One region of the Actinacidiphila sp. ITFR-21 genome, then DNA from elsewhere that is predicted to be linked to it. Evidence: riboswitches for the same ligand, from Rfam matches in the RefSeq annotation. Region 1 holds a riboswitch; the other holds the start of a gene.
The links. A riboswitch is a leader RNA that binds a small molecule or an ion and turns the genes downstream of it on or off. The one in region 1 is predicted to bind glycine.
Positions count from the first base shown of each region.

Region 1 (8,235 bases):
GACCATCAGGACGGCGAGCCGGTCGCGGTGCTGCTCGATCTTGGCCCGCAGGTCGTCCACGTCGACGTCGCCGTTCTCCCCGGTCCTGACCACGACGACCTGCAGGCCGGCCATCACCGCGCTGGCCGCGTTGGTGCCGTGCGCGGACGAGGGGATCAGGCAGACGGTACGGCCGGTGTCGCCGGCCGCCCGGTGGTAGGCGCGGACCGCGAGCAGTCCGGCCAGTTCGCCCTGTGAGCCGGCGTTGGGCTGGAGGCTGACCTTGTCGTAGCCGGTGACCTCGGCGAGCTGGTCCTCCAGGCCGTGGATCAGTTCGAGGTAGCCGGCGGCCTGCTCGGCCGGCGCGAAGGGGTGCAGGGCGCCGAACTCGGGCCAGGTGACGGGCTCCATCTCGGTGGTGGCGTTGAGCTTCATGGTGCAGGAGCCGAGCGGGATCATGCCGCGGTCCAGCGCGTAGTCGCGGTCGGCGAGCCGCCGCAGGTAGCGCAGCATCGCGGTCTCGCTGCGGTGCCGGTGGAAGACCGGGTGGGTCAGGTACGTCCCGGTACGCAGCAGGGCGGCGGGCAGCGCGTCGTCGGTGGCGGCGTCCAGCGCGTCGAGGTCGACGGCGCCGTCGGCGCCGAAGGCGGCCAGGACCGCGGCCAGCTGGGCCCGGTCGGTGGTCTCGTCGCAGGCGACGCCGACCCGGTCGGCGTCGGCCAGGCGCAGGTTGACGCCGGCCGCGCGGGCGGCGGCCACCACCCGGGCGGCGCGGCCGGGAACGTGGGCGGTCAGGGTGTCGAAGTACCCGCTGTGCTCGACGGTGACGCCGGCCGCGCGCAGGCCCGCGGCCAGGACGACCGCGTAGCGGTGTACGCGCCGGGCGATCGCGGCCAGGCCGTCGGGGCCGTGGTAGACGGCGTACATGCCCGCCATCACGGCGAGCAGCACCTGCGCGGTGCAGATGTTGCTGGTGGCCTTCTCCCGGCGGATGTGCTGCTCGCGGGTCTGCAGGGCCAGCCGGTACGCCTTGTTCCCGTCGGCGTCCACCGAGACGCCGACGAGCCGGCCGGGCAGGTTGCGGGCGTAGCCCTCGCGGACCGCCATGTAGCCGGCGTGCGGACCGCCGAAGCCCATGGGCACCCCAAACCGCTGGGTGGTGCCGACCGCGATGTCCGCGCCCAGTTCGCCGGGAGACGTCAGCAGGGTGAGCGCCAGCAGGTCGGCGGCGACGGTGACGACCGCGCCCAGTTCGTGGGCCCGCTCGATCACCGGCCGCGGGTCCCGTACCGCGCCCGAGGCGCCCGGGTACTGGAGCAGTACGCCGAACACGCCGCGGCCCGCGATCTCGTCCGGAATGCCGGCGGTGAGGTCGGCGGTGACGACCTCGACGCCGGTGGGTTCGGCGCGGGTCCTGATCACCGCGAGGGTCTGCGGGAAGGTGTCGGCGTCGACCAGGAAGACGCCCTGCTTCACCTTGCCGACCCGGCGGGACAGCGCCATCGCCTCGGCCGCCGCGGTGCTCTCGTCCAGCAGCGAGGCGCCGGATGTGGGCAGCCCGGTGAGGTCGGCGACGACGGTCTGGAAGTTCAGCAGCGCCTCCAGCCGGCCCTGGGAGATCTCCGGCTGGTAGGGGGTGTAGGCGGTGTACCAGGCGGGATTCTCCAGCACGTTGCGCAGGATGACCGGAGGGGTGAAGGTGCCGTAGTAGCCGAGGCCGATCATCGGGGCCAGTACCTGGTTGCGGGCGGCCAGGGCGCGCAGTTCCGCGAGCACCTCGGCCTCGGTGCGGGCGGCCGGCAGGCGCAGTGCCCCGGCGCTCCTGATGGCGCCCGGCACGGCGGCGTCGGTCAGCTCGTCCAGCGAGCCGTATCCCACGTGGGCGAGCATCTTGGCCTGCGCCTCGGCGTCGGCGCCGATGTGCCGCCGGGCGAAGGGGGCGGCGGCTTCCAGCTCGGCGAGGGGAATGCGTCGGTCCGTCATCTGCGGAGGGCCCTCCTGGTCGTGGCGACCTTCGGGGGTGCGCCGCGGCGCGGGCACCCTTGCGGCCTCCCCCTCTGTCATCGGGACCTGAGAGCTTCACCGCCCCCGCGGGGGCGGCTTGCACCGTCGGTGGGGGCCGGCCCCGGGATTCCGGACCTGCCCCGCTTTCCAGAGTGACCTGGCCCATGCGGTACGGATGCCTGAGAGATTCCGGGGAGGATTTGCTCCTTCGGCGCCTCCGTCACGCCCGCCCTCGGGTGTTCGGAAGACTCTCCCGCATGGGGTGCTCAGCCGTCTCCCAGCCTACCAGCGCCTCTTCGGGGCCGTCCGGGAGCGGGGAGGCGACGCATGTCACGCGGTTCCCCGAGTCGACACCGCCACCGATGTGCCCTTTCGTGGTAGTCAGCAGCAGTCGTCATTGGTTGGAGGGACCGTGCAGACCGACATCGATCCGCGGAGCCTGATCGGCCGCCGCGCCTTCGACCGCGACGGTGCGAAGATCGGCACGGTGGACGAGGTGTACCTCGACGACGCGACGGGCGCGCCGGAGTGGGCGGCGGTGCGCACCGGGCTGTTCACCCGGGACGCGTTCGTACCGCTGGAGCCGAGCGAGCTGGTGGACGACGAGTTGCGGGTGCCGTTCAAAAAGGCCCTGATCAGGGATGCTCCGGACTTCGGGGTGGGCCGGCACCTTTCACCCGAGCAGGAGTTGCAGCTCTACCACCACTACGGCATGGACGTGCCGCGGTCGGAGGGCGACCGGCTGCCGCCGTCGGAGCGGGACTTCGGCGAACCGGCCGGCGGGGACGGCCCGGACTCCTCACCCGGCCGCCGCTGAACCGGTACCGGCGCGCGCAGGGCCCTGCGGCGGACCCTGCGCGGCACTCCGCGGGGCACCCTGCGGGGCGAGCAGCGGCAGCGGGTCGCTGTGGACGAGCGCCGGGTCCGCCACGGCGAAGGTACGCACCCGGCCGGGCCCGGTGTCGGAGGGTACCTCGAAACGGACCGTGACCCGCCCCACACCGCTGCCCTGCACCCAGCCGGCGCCGTACTCCTCATGGGTGACGTCCTGGCCCGGCAGCCAGTGGTTCACCCGTTCCGGTGAGGCCGGCGCCGCCGTGGGCGGCGGCTCGGCGGCGTCCTCGCCGTCCGGGCGGCTCTCCCCGCTCTGCGCGAAGAGGTCCTCCTGGGTGAAGTCCGCCAGTCCCGCGACGCCCACCCCGAGCAGTCGTACGCCGCCGGTGGTGTCGACGGCCTCGATGAGCCGGCGCGCGGTCTCCCGTACGACCACCGGGTCGTCGGTGGGGGCCCGCAGGGTCTCGGAGCGGGTCAGCGTGGAGAAGTCGTAGCGCCGAACCTTGACCACGACGGTCCGGCCGGAGCGGCCCGCGCCGCGCAGCCGCTGGACGCAGCGGTCGGCGAGGCGGTCGATCTGGTGGCGCACCTGGGCCCGGTCGGTGAGGTCGGTGTCGAAGGTGTCCTCGACGGAGATCGACTTCACGTCCCGGTCGGCGACCACCGGCCGGTTGTCCAGGCCGGCCGCCATCGCGTGCAGGGAGGCGCCGTGCGCCCTGCCGAGCAGCCGCACCAGTTCCGCCTCCCCGGCCTTCGCCATCTCAGCGACGGTACCGATGCCGGCCTTGCGCAGGTGCTCGGCGGTGGCCGGCCCGACGCCCCACAGGGTGCGGACCGGCAGCGGATCGAGTAAAGCGCGCTCGGTGCCGGGCTCAACCACCACCAGGCCGTCCGGCTTGGCCTTCTCGGAGGCGATCTTGGCCAGCAGTTTGGAGCCGGCGAGGCCGACGGAGGCGGTGAGGCCGGTGGCGGCCCGGATGCGGGCGCGCAGCCGCACCGCGACCTGGCGGGGGTCCTCCTCGCCCCCGGCGGCCTCCAGGTCGAGGAACGCCTCGTCGAGGCTGAGCGGCTCGATCAGCGGGGACACCTCGGCGAGCAGCGCCATCACGGTCTCGCTGATCCGCCGGTAGATGCCGAAGCGGGGGTAGAGGTAGGCGGCGTTGGGGCAGAGCCGGCGGGCGTGGGCCATGGCCATGGCGGAGTGGACGCCGTGCACCCGTGCCTCGTAGGACGCGGTCGACACCACGCCGCGGGGCCCGAGGCCGCCGACCACCACCGGCTTGCCCCGCAGGCTGGGTTTGGACGCCTGCTCCACCGCGGCGAAGAACGCGTCCATGTCCAGATGCAGGATCGTCGGCGAACTTCTCACACCGTCGATCGTGCCGCACGCCACCGACATCCACCGTACGGATGTACGGCGCGGCGCCCCCGGCACCGGGCCGGGGCGCCGCCCCGGCGGCGCTCAGACGGCCCGGTTGCGCCGCCTGGCCAGCTCGTCGGCCGGATTGTGGCCGACCAGTGTCTCGCCGGTGTCGACCCGCTCGCCGTGCATCTGGGACAGCGCACTCTCCACGTCCCGCCAGACGACGCCCACCGCGATGCCGAAGACGCCCTGCCCGCCCTGGAGCAGATCCACCACCTCGTCGGGCGATGTGCACTCGTAGACGGTGGCGCCGTCGCTCATCAGGGTCATCCTGGCCAGTTCCGCGGGGCCGACGGACCGCAGGTGCTGTACGGCCGTGCGGATGTTCTGCAGGGCCACACCGGTGTCCAGCAGCCGTTTGACGATCTTGAGCACCACGACGTCGCGGAAGCTGTAGAGCCGCTGGGTGCCCGAGCCGTAGGCGGGCCGCACGCTGGGCTCGACCAGGCCGGTGCGGGCCCAGTAGTCGAGCTGGCGGTAGGTGATGCCGGTCGCGGCGCACGCGGTCGGGCCGCGGTAGCCGATCTGTTCGGCCGGCGCGTCCTGCGCCGGGCCGCCGCCCGCTTCGGCAGCGGCTCGGGCCAGTGTGCCCCGGGGCGGATAGGGGTCGCCGGTCGCCAGACCGTCGCCGGTGCTTCTCACGCCGCCCTCCGTTCCTGCACATCCGGTGGCCGCGCGCACGTGCCACCGGACTTTCCACACCGACGGTAGGCAGTCACCAGGGGTGCGTCAACGATCGCCACACTCGGCACGCCGAGTGATATTCGCCCCACGGGTGGTTTGACGCGGCCATGGGGCGGGAACGGTCCCGCGAATAGCCCCTTGGGGGCAACCTTGCCTCCGGGCATCGCGTTCGGCGTCACTGGTTGCTGGTGCCGAAGTCCTCGGGAGAGATCTGGTCGAGGAACTCGCGGAACTTCTCGACCTCGTCCTCCTGCTCGTCCGGGATCGCGATCCCGGCGTCGTCCAGCACCCCGTCGCTGCCGTAGATCGGCGTACCGGTGCGCAGCGCGAGCGCTATGGCGTCGGAGGGGCGGGCACTGACCTCGACCCCGCTGGCGAACACCAGCTCCGCGTAGAAGACACCTTCCCGCAGGTCGGTGATGCGCACCTCGGTGAGGGTTTGGCCGACCGCTTCCAGCACGTCCTTGAAGAGGTCGTGGGTCAGCGGTCGCGCAGGCGTCATGCCCTGCTGCGCGAAGGCGATGGCCGTCGCCTCACCCGGCCCGATCCAGATGGGCAGGTACCGGTCGCCTCCCACTTCACGCAGGAGCACGATCGGTTGGTTGGAGGGCATTTCAACCCGGACACCCACAACGTCGAGCTCGTTCACACAGCAACCCTAGGCCGTGCTCGCCGGGTTTGGTAGTCGGGCACCCGGCCGCGCCGCCCCGAGATGTCCTCCCGGGGGCCTCCGGCGGCTGGAATCGCCCGGTCAGCGCAGCCGGATCCGCAGCGCGGAGTGCAGCATCGCCGCATGCAGCCGTACGGAAAGATCGGCCAGTTCCCGTGCGGTGGCCTCGGCGTGTGCGCGGGTCCTGGGGTTGCGGTGCCTGCGCAGCGGCGCCACCACCTGCTCCACCAGGCCCGCCTCCCGGTCCGCGGCGGCCTTCACGGACCGCAGATGACGGGGTTCCAGGCCGAATCTGCCCAGATCGGCGATGAGCCGTCCGATGTTCACCGTCTCGGCGTCGTAACCGCCGTCCCCGCCGGCCTCGACCAGTCCGTAGGACTCCCACTGCGCCAGTTCGGCCTCGTCGGCCCCGGTGACCGCCAGCAGCTCCGCCCGGCCGATCCTGAGCTCCGGGGGCGGTCCGGGCTCCCCTGGGCCCTCCAGGGCCTCCCTGGACTCCCCCGGGCCGGGCAGCGAGACCTTCTCGCCGCGGTCCAGGGCGTCCAGGTGGTCCCTGATCACCCGCAGCGGCAGATAGTGGTCCCGCTGCACCCGCAGGACGTAGGCGAGCCGCTCCACGTCCGCGGGACCGAACTTCCGGTAGCCGGAGGGTGTGCGCTGCGGCTCGACCAACCCCTCCGCCTCAAGGAAGCGGATCTTGGAGATGGTCACCTCGGGGAACTCCTCCCGCAGCCGGCTCAGGACCGCGCCGATGCTCAGCAGGACCCCGTCGACGGTGGCGGTGCCGTCTCCGGCACCGCCCGACGTTCTCGGCATGCACACCTTCCCTGAGGTTCCCCGGACGCGCTCCCGGGGAGTTTCAGATGCCCCGCTGGCTCGCGTAGAAGACCAGCCGGTACTTGCCGATCTGCACCTCGTCGCCGTTGGCCAGCGACACGGTGTCGATCCGCTCCCTGTTGACGTACGTACCGTTGAGGCTGCCTACGTCCGAAACGGTGAATCCGCCGTCCTGGCCGCGCCGGAACTCCACATGCCGCCGGGACACCGTCACGTCGTCCAGGAAGATGTCGCTCTGCGGGTGCCGGCCCGCCGTGGTCAGCTCGCCGTCCAGCAGGAAGCGGCTGCCCGAGTTCGGCCCCCGCCGCACCACCAGCAGCGCCGAGCCGACCGGCAGCGCGTCCACGGCGGCCTGGGCCTCCGGGGACAGCGACGGCATCACGGTCTGGCCGGTGGCCTCCGCCTCGTACGCCTCCAGGCCGGAGATGGAGATCGTCGACGTGGTCTCCGACGCCCGCTCGTAGCCGCCGCCGGATCCGCGCAGCGGCGCACCGCAGTAGTTGCAGAAGCGGCTCGCCTCCGCGTTGGTGTGACCGCACCTGCTGCAGACCGGCAAGCCGGACCCTCCACCCGTCGCTGGGGCCGATGGTTCCCCGAAACCTATGCGCGCGGCGGAAGCGGGGTCAACAGACGCCACGCCGGGACCACCTGAATGGTCGGCACCGGGATCCTGCTGTTCGTTCCTGAACAACGGCCGGTCGGCGCCCTGTCCCTCTTCGGACAGGTGCCGTGGCGCGCGGTGGCGCGCCGTCGCCGGGTCACCCGACTGCCGCGCACTCTTGCCGAACAACTTCCCAAACAACTTCACGGGCGATTCCCCTTGAAAGAAGCAGACCCGCCCGTGGGGCAGGACGAACCCTCGCTACACACAGTTTCCCCTACACCGCACCCCACCGATGCCCCGACCCCCACCCTCACTGGGATGACCGAGCGTAGTCAGGCTGCTTCGACGGCCGCAAGGCGTCCACGACGATCTTCTGCGACCTGACGACATCAGCCGTGGCCTGCTCCTTCTCCAGCGTCTGCACCACCCCGCCGGGGATGTTCAGCGCCGGCTCCAGATCCTGCGGGTTGCCGATGACGTCGAACTCGTACGGCTGTGACACCTTGTGCCCGTCTATCTGCACACCGTCCGTACCATCCGTGAAGTACGTGTCGGCGACGACGCGCACCTCGTTGATCTGGATCGCCTCCGCGCCCGCCGCCCGCAGTTCCTGGAGCGTGTCGAGCAGGGAGTCCGCCTCCACGCCTCCGTGCGGGTCCTCGATGGTCAGGGTGATCCCCGGACCCTCGGCGGGCACGGTACCGGCCAGGACGCCCAGTTGCTGCGCCTTCTGCCGGGTCTGCCTGAGCGCCTCGGCAGCCCGGTCGGAGCTGGTCTCCAGTTCGCTGCGCTGGCTCTCCAGGCCCCGTTTCTCGTCCTCCAGCCGCTGGCTGCGGTTGTCCAACTCGGTGAGGATACGGACCAGATCCTCCTGCCGGGCACCGCGCAGGGCACCGCCGTTGTCACTGGTGGAGCGGACCTGGATGGCCAGCCCCAGGCCGAGTACGAACAGCAGCACGGCGACGGTCAGTTGGGCGCGCGACAGGCGCGGCGGCCACAACCCGGCCGCCAGGCGCTGCCGACCGGTCGGCCGGGACCCCTCGCCACCGGCCGCGTCCTGCTCCCCGGCCGGCCGCCGCGGTGGGTGCTCCGCCGGCTCCGGCGGGTGGTTCTCCTCGCTCATACAGCCGTCACGCCCGGAAGACGTGGCGGCGGATGGCGGCCGCGTTGGAGAAGATCCGGATGCCGAGCACCACCACG
Region 1 is NZ_CP134605.1:6,688,413-6,696,647, reverse strand. It holds gene gcvP (aminomethyl-transferring glycine dehydrogenase) at 1-1,962, opposite strand, end outside; glycine riboswitch at 2,030-2,139, opposite strand; glycine riboswitch at 2,141-2,249, opposite strand; gene RLT57_RS29910 (PRC-barrel domain-containing protein) at 2,396-2,800, shown strand; gene RLT57_RS29905 (DNA polymerase IV) at 2,783-4,186, opposite strand; gene RLT57_RS29900 (MerR family transcriptional regulator) at 4,280-4,882, opposite strand; gene RLT57_RS29895 (bifunctional nuclease family protein) at 5,100-5,573, opposite strand; gene ftsR (transcriptional regulator FtsR) at 5,676-6,410, opposite strand; gene RLT57_RS29885 (FHA domain-containing protein) at 6,454-6,987, opposite strand; gene RLT57_RS29880 (DUF881 domain-containing protein) at 7,346-8,158, opposite strand; gene RLT57_RS29875 (small basic family protein) at 8,166-8,235, opposite strand, start outside.

Region 2 (8,235 bases), 1.5 Mb from region 1:
CTCGATCGTCTTCCGCCCGGCCCCCTGGAGAATGGCTTCGGGCTGGGCCTCCGCCTGTCCATGGGTGGTCTCAATCGGTGCGGTCATGGCGTAGCTGACCCCTCTCGCCGGCGGGTAGCCGGCGCGCGCCCGCCGCTGTAGCGGCTTTTGTCGATTCGACCGCGATGACGGTTCTCGGATACGTCACAGCGCCTTCTGCCGGTGGATTCTTCTGTGCCGCGGTGATCACCCGCCAGCCCTGACCGGGAACGGATGCGCAACTGTGATGTGGTGATTCATCGACCGTTACCGACCCGTACCTCGGGGTACGGTCGTCTGGTGAACGAGCGGCTGCGCGCGGTGTATGACCTGATGATGCCACAGGCCCGGGAAATGGCGGGCCTGCACGAGTACGACGGCCGGGTCCAGGATCTGTCCCCCGCCGGGGTGCGCCGGGCGCTGGCAGAAGTGGTCCGCGCCCGCCGCGCGGAGGGCCGGCTGGACGACACCCACGACGAGGCGCACCTGCGGATCTTCGAGAAGGCGCTGCGCACCCAGTACGGCGATCTGGAGATGCACCGGCGCGACCCGTATCCGCATCTGTCCAACCTGGAACTGGCCTGCTACGACCGGGAGTACGCGCCCCGCAAGGAGCGGGCCAGGGCCCGCCGCAGGCACCTCGCGCACTGGCCGGAGGCGATCGACGCCTCGCTGTCGGCGCTGGACCGGGTGAACGCCCCGGTCGCGGCGGCGCTGCTCGGCGCGGCCCGCGGCCTGGCCGTCGGCCTCGACCCGGAGCGGAGCCCGGCGGAGGCCGCCGCGCTCGCCGCGCACGCCCGGCTGCTGGCCCGGCTGGAGGACGCGGCCGAGCACGGCGACCCCGACCCGCGGCTCGGCGGCAAGGCACTCGCCTCGCTGATGGGAGCCCAGGAGGGGCTGCGGGTGGACCTGGAGGCGCTGGCCGGGGACGCCGGCCGGGAGCGCGACCGGCTGACCGAGCTGCTCGCCGACTCCTGCCGCGCCCTCGACCCGCGCCGCACGGTCGACGAGCTGATCCCCGAACTGCTGGCCGACCACCCGGGCGCCGACCAGGTCATCCCGGAGGCGGCCCGGCTCACCGACGAGGTGATCGCCTTCACCAAGGAGCACGGGCTGGCCCCCTACGTCGACGGGGAGTGCCTGGTCGGCCCCGCCCCGCCGTCGCGCCGCTGGTCGATGGCCATGATGGCGTGGGAGGCGCCCGGCGAGTCCGACGCGCCCTCCTGGTACCACGTCACCCCGCCGGATCCGGACTGGCCGGCCGAGGAGCGCGAGGAGTGGCTGACGGTCTTCAGCCGGACCAGCCTGCCGGCGATCACCGTGCACGAGGTCTCCCCCGGCCACTTCGCGCACGGCCGGGCACTGCGCCGCACCCGCGGCCCGGTCCGCCGCACCCTGCACAGCCTCTCCTTCAGCGAGGGCTGGGCGCACTACGTCGAAGAGGTCTGCCTGGAGGAGGGCTTCCGCGCCCACGACCCGCGCTTCGCCATCGGCGTCGCCCTGGAGGCGCTGGTCCGGGTCACCCGGCTGACCTGCGCGATCGGTCTGCACACCGGCACGATGGACCTGGAGGAGGCCACCCGGCTGTTCATGCGCGACGCCCACCTGGCCCGTACCAGCGCCGCGTCCGAGGCGCGGCGCGGCACCTTCGACGCCGGCTACGGCCGCTACACCTGGGGAAAGCTGGAGATCATGCGGCTGCGGGCGCGGGCCAGGCGCAAGTGGGGCGGGGAGTTCTCGCTGCCGCGCTTCCACACGTCGCTGCTGGCGCTGGGGAGCCCGCCGCTGGGGCTGCTGGAGGGCATCTTCGCCCGGGAGAAGTGACGCGGCGCGGATGCGGGTGTCCCGCTCCGGAAGCGGGCGACGCGGTACGGGAGCGGGCGCGGTCTCCCCGTGCGGTCGGTCGGGGCGGCCCCGCTGTCCGCGGGGGGAGCGGCGGCCGTGGGCCGGCCCGGCGCCGCCGTACCGGTCCGGCTTCCGTCCCGGAACGGGTGGCGCCGCCCGCGGGCGGCGGTCAGTAGCGCGCCGGGCCCCACGAGGCGCCGCCGCCGTACGCCTCGCGGTCGAAGAACGGCTGGCCGTTGGCCCGCATCCACATGCCCACCGGGTCGTACGCGTCCGCCATGGCGACCGTGGAGACCGCGAGGCCGTCCGGGACGCCGGACACGGCCTGCCGCATCATCAGCCGGACCGACTCGACCGCCTGCGGCGAGGAGTCGTACACCTCGACGCCGACCGCGAGGTACGGCTCGCCGAGGGCCGGCTGGACCCAGGCCCGGCGCAGCGAGCGGACCGCCGGGGTGCGGTGGGCGGCCTGGGCCAGCAGGGCGTAGAACTGCGGGATCTGCAGGGAGGGTTCGCCGATCTGGAGCGGTCCGGCCGGCAGCAGGTCCAGGCCGACGGCGATCCGTCTCAGGTCCGGCCAGGGCACGCCGACGCCGCCGTCGGCCGCGTGCGGGTTGAGCCACAGGCCGCAGCGGTCGGGGTAGAGGGTGAGCGCGATGTCCCGCCCGGAGACCACCTCGTGCTCGCGGGTCCAGCCACTGGCGGCCAGTTCGCGGGGCGAGGTGCAGCAGGGCGCGTAGCCGTGGCCGCCGATCTCCATGCTGCCGTACTGGGCGTCCGCCGAGCCGGTCGAACCCCGCCACAGCAGCATCCACACCTGGCCGGCGGCCAGCGATCCGAGCAGGTTCTCGTAAGCGTCGAACCGGCCGGGGGCCACCTGGAGCAGCATCTGCTCCATATGGCCGGCCGCCGCCGCGCCGCCTTGCGCGCCCGCGATCACGTGGGACCGCCCCTTCCCCTTGGTCGGTTGTCCGCTCTTTGCGCTGTTCGGTTCTGTGTGCTGTCCGCCGACCGTGCCCGGCTGCCCGGTCCGGTCGGCCTGTTCGGTCCGTCCGGCGCACATCCGTGCGCTGCCTGCCATCAAATCAGGTCGAGTGTTCCCGGTGGAACGCTGACCGACTCAACCCGCACCGGCTAAAGTCGGCGTATACGCGGCATATACGTAGTCGGCCGGCGACACTCCGCGACGCTCCGCGGATACCCGCTGGTCGCGCGGTCAGTCCCGGACGAAGAACGGCCCGACCTGCTCCAGCATCCAGTCGCTCACCGGGTCCTGGGCCACGTCGAGCAGGATCAGCTGGACCTGCCAGGGCAGCGGCACCGCGCCCAGTGCCCGGCCGACGGCGTCCATCGCGGCGGCCCGGTCCGCCTCCTGCCAGCGGTCCAGCTCCACCCCGACGAACAGCTCGGGCGCCTTCTCCTCCACCGAGGCCAGCGCCCGGCGGGCGCTGAGCACCACCGGGCTCACCGCGAACTCGGCCGCCGCCGCGGCCAGGAAGTCCACCGGCTCCTCGTGCGGAGCCGGCTGCCACAGCCGCACCCGGGCGCCGGGCCGCGGGGCGCCGGGCCCGCCGCCCTCCGGACGGCACAGCCCCGCCACGGCGGCCGGCGGCACCGGCACTCCCACGGCCCCGCCCGGGTTCACCGCGATGCCCACCAGCGGGGGCAGCCCGCGGGCGAACTCGTGCACCGGCGCGATCGTGCAGGACATGCCGTCGGCGGCCTGCCGGAACTGCTGCTCGGAGCTGAACACCGGCACGTAGGGCGCGCCCTCCAGTTCCATGGTGGGCAGGTCGAAGCCCGGGGCGCCCTGGTGGCCGCCGTTGGGCAGTGGCACCCACACCCGGGACCGGCTGAGCACCTCCATCAGCCGGGGCGTCGCCGAGGGGTCGCCCAGGCTCGCGGCGAGCACCTCTTCCAGCTCGTTGGCCGGCCATATGTACGGTGCCGGATTCTCCATGTCCACCCTTGTCCGCCCATGTGCCACTGTCCTGCTGCCCGGAAACCCTAGCGGCTGCCGGGCCCGCGGGCATGCGATGATGGGCCGGACACCTTGCATAACGGCCGTTGGAGGCCGCGCGGGAGAGTTCCGCCCCCGGTCGGGGCGGGCGCCGAAGGAGCAAGTCCTCCCTTGAATCTCTCAGGCACAGATACCGCGCGACCGAGGCAGATCTGAAAAGCGGACGGGCCGCTGCCGCGCTGCGCGGTACGGGGCCGGTCCCACCCACGGTGCAAGCCGTGCCCCCTCGCGGGTCACGGTGAACCTCTCAGGTTCCGATGACAGATGGGGAGGCCAGGTTCCCGCTTGGCCACGTCCGTCCGTCGATCCGTCTGGGAGCACTTTCCGATGAGCGAACCCCGCGACCCGCAGGCCGCGCCCGTTTCCGTGCCCGTGTCCACGCCCGTACCGGTGCCCGCGACCCGCCGCACCGCGCTGGACGCGCTGCACCGCGCCCTCGGCGCCACCATGACCGACTTCGCGGGCTGGGACATGCCGCTGCGGTACGCCAGCGAGCGCGAGGAGCACCAGGCGGTACGCACCCGCGCCGGCCTCTTCGACCTCTCGCACATGGGTGAGATCACCGTCACCGGGCCGCAGGCGGGCCGGGCCCTGGACCACGCCCTGGTCGGCCACCTGTCCGCGCTGGCGGTCGGCCGGGCCCGGTACACCATGATCTGCGCGCCGGGCGGCGGCATCCTGGACGACCTGATCGTCTACCGGACGGCCGACGACACGTACCTGATCGTCGCCAACGCCTCCAACGCGCAGACCGTGCTGGACGCGGTGACCGAGCGGGCGACCGGGTTCGAGGCGCGGGTCCGCGACGACCGGGACGCGTACGCCCTGCTCGCCGTCCAGGGCCCGGAGGCGCCCGGCATCCTGAAGTCGGTCACCGACGCCGACCTGGACCACCTCAAGTACTACGCCGGGCTGCCCGGCACGGTCGCCGGGGTGGACGCGCTGATCGCCAGGACCGGCTACACCGGCGAGGACGGCTTCGAGCTGTTCGTGGCGCCGGCCGACGCCGAGCGGCTGTGGCGGGCGCTGAGCGGGGCGGGGGCGGCGGCCGGGCTCGTACCCTGCGGGCTGTCCTGCCGGGACACGCTGCGGCTGGAGGCCGGGATGCCGCTGTACGGGCACGAGCTGAGCGCCGCCGTCACGCCCTTCGACGCGGGGCTGGGCCGGGTGGTGGCGTTCGGCAAACCCGGGGACTTCGTGGGCCGGCGGGCACTGACCGCCGCCGCCGGGCGGGCCGCCGCCGCACCGCCGCGCAAGCTGGTCGGGCTGGTCGCCGAGGGCCGCCGGGTGCCGCGGGCGGGCTACCCGGTGACGGACGCGGCCGGCGCGGTCATCGGCGAGGTCACCTCCGGGGCGCCCTCCCCCACCCTCGGGGTCCCGATCGCGATGGCGTACGTGGACGCGGCGTACGCGGCGCCGGGCTCGGCGGGGGTCGCGGTGGACATCCGCGGGGTGCGGGAGCCGCACGGGGTCGTGGCGCTGCCGTTCTACAAGCGCTCCCGCTGAGCGAGGGCGACGCTCCCGCCGAGCGACGGCTGCGGCCTGCCGGGCCGCGGCCCTGCGGCGTCCCGCACCCGTGCTCGCTTCCCCTCGGCCTCCGCTCCCGCTCCCGCCGCGGCGTCGCCCTTCCACCCGCTTCCGCTTCCGTTCCCCTTCCGTTCCCTAGGCTTTGCGCACCCGGCCCCAGGCGCCGCCGCGGCCGGGTGCTCCGGCCCGCGGTCCGCCGCGGACCCGTTCCGTACCGTCCTCCGTCCAGCGCGTCCCCTGTGCGGGCGCTCCGACCCATCCGGGAGAATTCCGCCATGAGCATCAACCCTGAGCAGCTGCGTTACAGCAAGGAGCACGAGTGGCTCTCCGCCCCCGCCGACGGGGTCGCCACCGTGGGGATCACCTCACACGCCGCCGACGCGCTCGGCGACGTGGTCTTCGTCCAGCTCCCCGAGGTCGGCTCGACCGTCACGGCCGGTGAGACCTGCGGCGAGCTGGAGTCCACCAAGTCGGTCAGCGACCTGTACTCGCCGGTGTCCGGTGAGGTCACCGAGGCCAACCAGGACGTGGTCGACGACCCGTCCCTGGTCAACTCCGCGCCGTTCGAGGGCGGCTGGCTGTTCAAGGTGAGGGTGTCGGAGGAGGCGGCGGACCTGCTGTCGGCCGCCGACTACGACGCGTTCAGCGCCGGCTGAGCCGCGCGCCACCGCTGTCCGCCCCTCCCGACCAGGAAGTTCCCATGTCCCTGCTGAACCAGTCCCTGCACGAGTTCGACCCTGACGTCGCCGCCGCGATCGACGCCGAGCTGCTCCGCCAGCAGTCCACCCTGGAGATGATCGCCTCGGAGAACTTCGCTCCGGTGGCGGTCCTCGAAGCCCAGGGCTCGGTCCTGACCAACAAGTACGCCGAGGGCTACCCCGGCCGCCGCTACTACGGCGGCTGCGAGCACGTCGACGTGATCGAGCGGCTCGCCGTCGACCGGGTGAAGGAGCTGTTCGGCGCCGAGGCGGCAAACGTGCAGCCGCACTCGGGCGCGCAGGCGAACGCGGCGGCCATGTTCGCGCTGATCGAGCCGGGCGACACCGTCCTCGGCCTGGACCTGGCGCACGGCGGCCATCTGACCCACGGTATGCGGATCAACTTCTCCGGCAGGCTGTACCGGGTCACCGCCTACCACGTGGACGACCGGACCGGCCTGGTCGACATGGCGGAGGTCGAGCGGCTGGCGAAGGAGCACCGCCCGCGGCTGATCATCGCGGGCTGGTCGGCGTACCCGCGGCAGCTGGACTTCGCCGGGTTCCGGCGGATCGCCGACGAGGTCGGCGCCTATCTGATGGTCGACATGGCGCACTTCGCCGGGCTGGTCGCGGCCGGGCTGCACCCCTCGCCGGTGCCGTACGCGGACGTGGTCACCACCACGACCCACAAGACCCTCGGCGGCCCGCGCGGCGGGGTGATCCTCTCCACCGCCGGGCTGGCGAAGAAGATCGACTCCGCGGTCTTCCCCGGTCAGCAGGGCGGCCCGCTGGAGCACGTCATCGCGGCCAAGGCGGTGGCCTTCAAGGCGGCGGCGACGGAGGAGTTCAAGGACCGCCAGCGGCGTACCCTCGACGGCGCGAGGATCATCGCCGACCGCCTGGTGCGGCCCGACCTGGCGGAGCTGGGCATCTCGGTGCTGTCCGGCGGCACCGACGTCCACCTGGTCCTGGTGGACCTGCGCGACTCCGAGCTGGACGGCCGGCAGGCCGAGGACCGCCTGCACGAGGTCGGCGTCACCGTCAACCGCAACGCCGTCCCCAACGACCCCCGCCCCCCGATGACCACCTCGGGCATCCGCGTCGGCACACCCGCGCTCGCCACGCGCGGCTTCGGGCCGGACGACTTCCGCGAGGTCGCCGACATCCTCGCGGGGGCCTTGCGGCCGGCCTACGACGCGGCGTCCCTCCGTGCCCGGGTCACGTCCCTGACCCGGCGCCACCCGCTCTACCCCTGACCATGCCCCTCCACGCCGCCGCCCCGCCTGACGGGGGCCCGGCCCCGGTGCCGTTGCGGGCAGCGGTGCCCCCCTCAGGAATGCGGGGAACCGCGCGACCGGCCACAACAAGGCCGCACGTCGCCACCGGCCGGAAGGGGCAGGGGCCGCCGGAACCGCACCAGGACCCGCGCCACCGGCCGCCGGCCGGCATCCGCACCCCGACAGGTCGCCGCCGGCGGCACCAGCACCGCCGCCCGCAAGGGCAGCGCACAACCGGCCGGGCGCCGCACGGCGCACCACGTCAGGAGCCGCACCCCATGGCAATATCCGTCTTCGACCTCTTCTCGATCGGCATCGGCCCGTCCAGCTCCCACACCGTCGGCCCGATGCGCGCCGCCGGCATCTTCGCCCACCGGCTGAAGAACGAGGGCCTGCTGGCCCACACCACCGCCGTCCGCGCGGAACTGTTCGGCTCACTCGGCGCGACCGGCCACGGCCACGGCACCCCGAAGGCCGTCCTGCTGGGCCTGTCCGGCCACTGCCCCCGTACGGTCGACGTCGAGACCGCCGACGACGAGGTGGCCGCGATCGGCACCACCAAGCGGCTGGACCTCCTCGGCGCCCACGGCGTCGACTTCGACCCCGACACCGACCTCGTCCTGCACCGGCGGCGCTCGCTGCCGTACCACGCCAACGGCATGACCATCGGCGCGTACGACGCGTCGGGCACCGCGCTGCTGGAGAAGACGTACTACTCGGTGGGCGGCGGCTTCGTGGTCGACGAGGACGCGGTCGGCCAGGACCGGATCAAGCTCGACGACACCGTGCTGCGCTACGCCTTCCGCACCGGCGACGAGCTGCTGCGGCTGTCCCGTGACACCGGCCTGTC
Region 2 is NZ_CP134605.1:5,218,058-5,226,292, reverse strand. It holds gene RLT57_RS23475 (ABC transporter permease) at 1-87, opposite strand, end outside; gene RLT57_RS23470 (DUF885 family protein) at 319-1,842, shown strand; gene RLT57_RS23465 (enhanced serine sensitivity protein SseB C-terminal domain-containing protein) at 2,033-2,803, opposite strand; gene RLT57_RS23460 (enhanced serine sensitivity protein SseB) at 3,080-3,823, opposite strand; glycine riboswitch at 3,933-4,029, shown strand; gene gcvT (glycine cleavage system aminomethyltransferase GcvT) at 4,211-5,389, shown strand; gene gcvH (glycine cleavage system protein GcvH) at 5,686-6,066, shown strand; gene glyA (serine hydroxymethyltransferase) at 6,111-7,364, shown strand; gene RLT57_RS23440 (L-serine ammonia-lyase) at 7,664-8,235, shown strand, end outside.
Region 2: it holds a riboswitch for glycine, as region 1 does, so the genes downstream of both, gcvT (glycine cleavage system aminomethyltransferase GcvT) here and gcvP (aminomethyl-transferring glycine dehydrogenase) in region 1, are expected to answer to the same signal.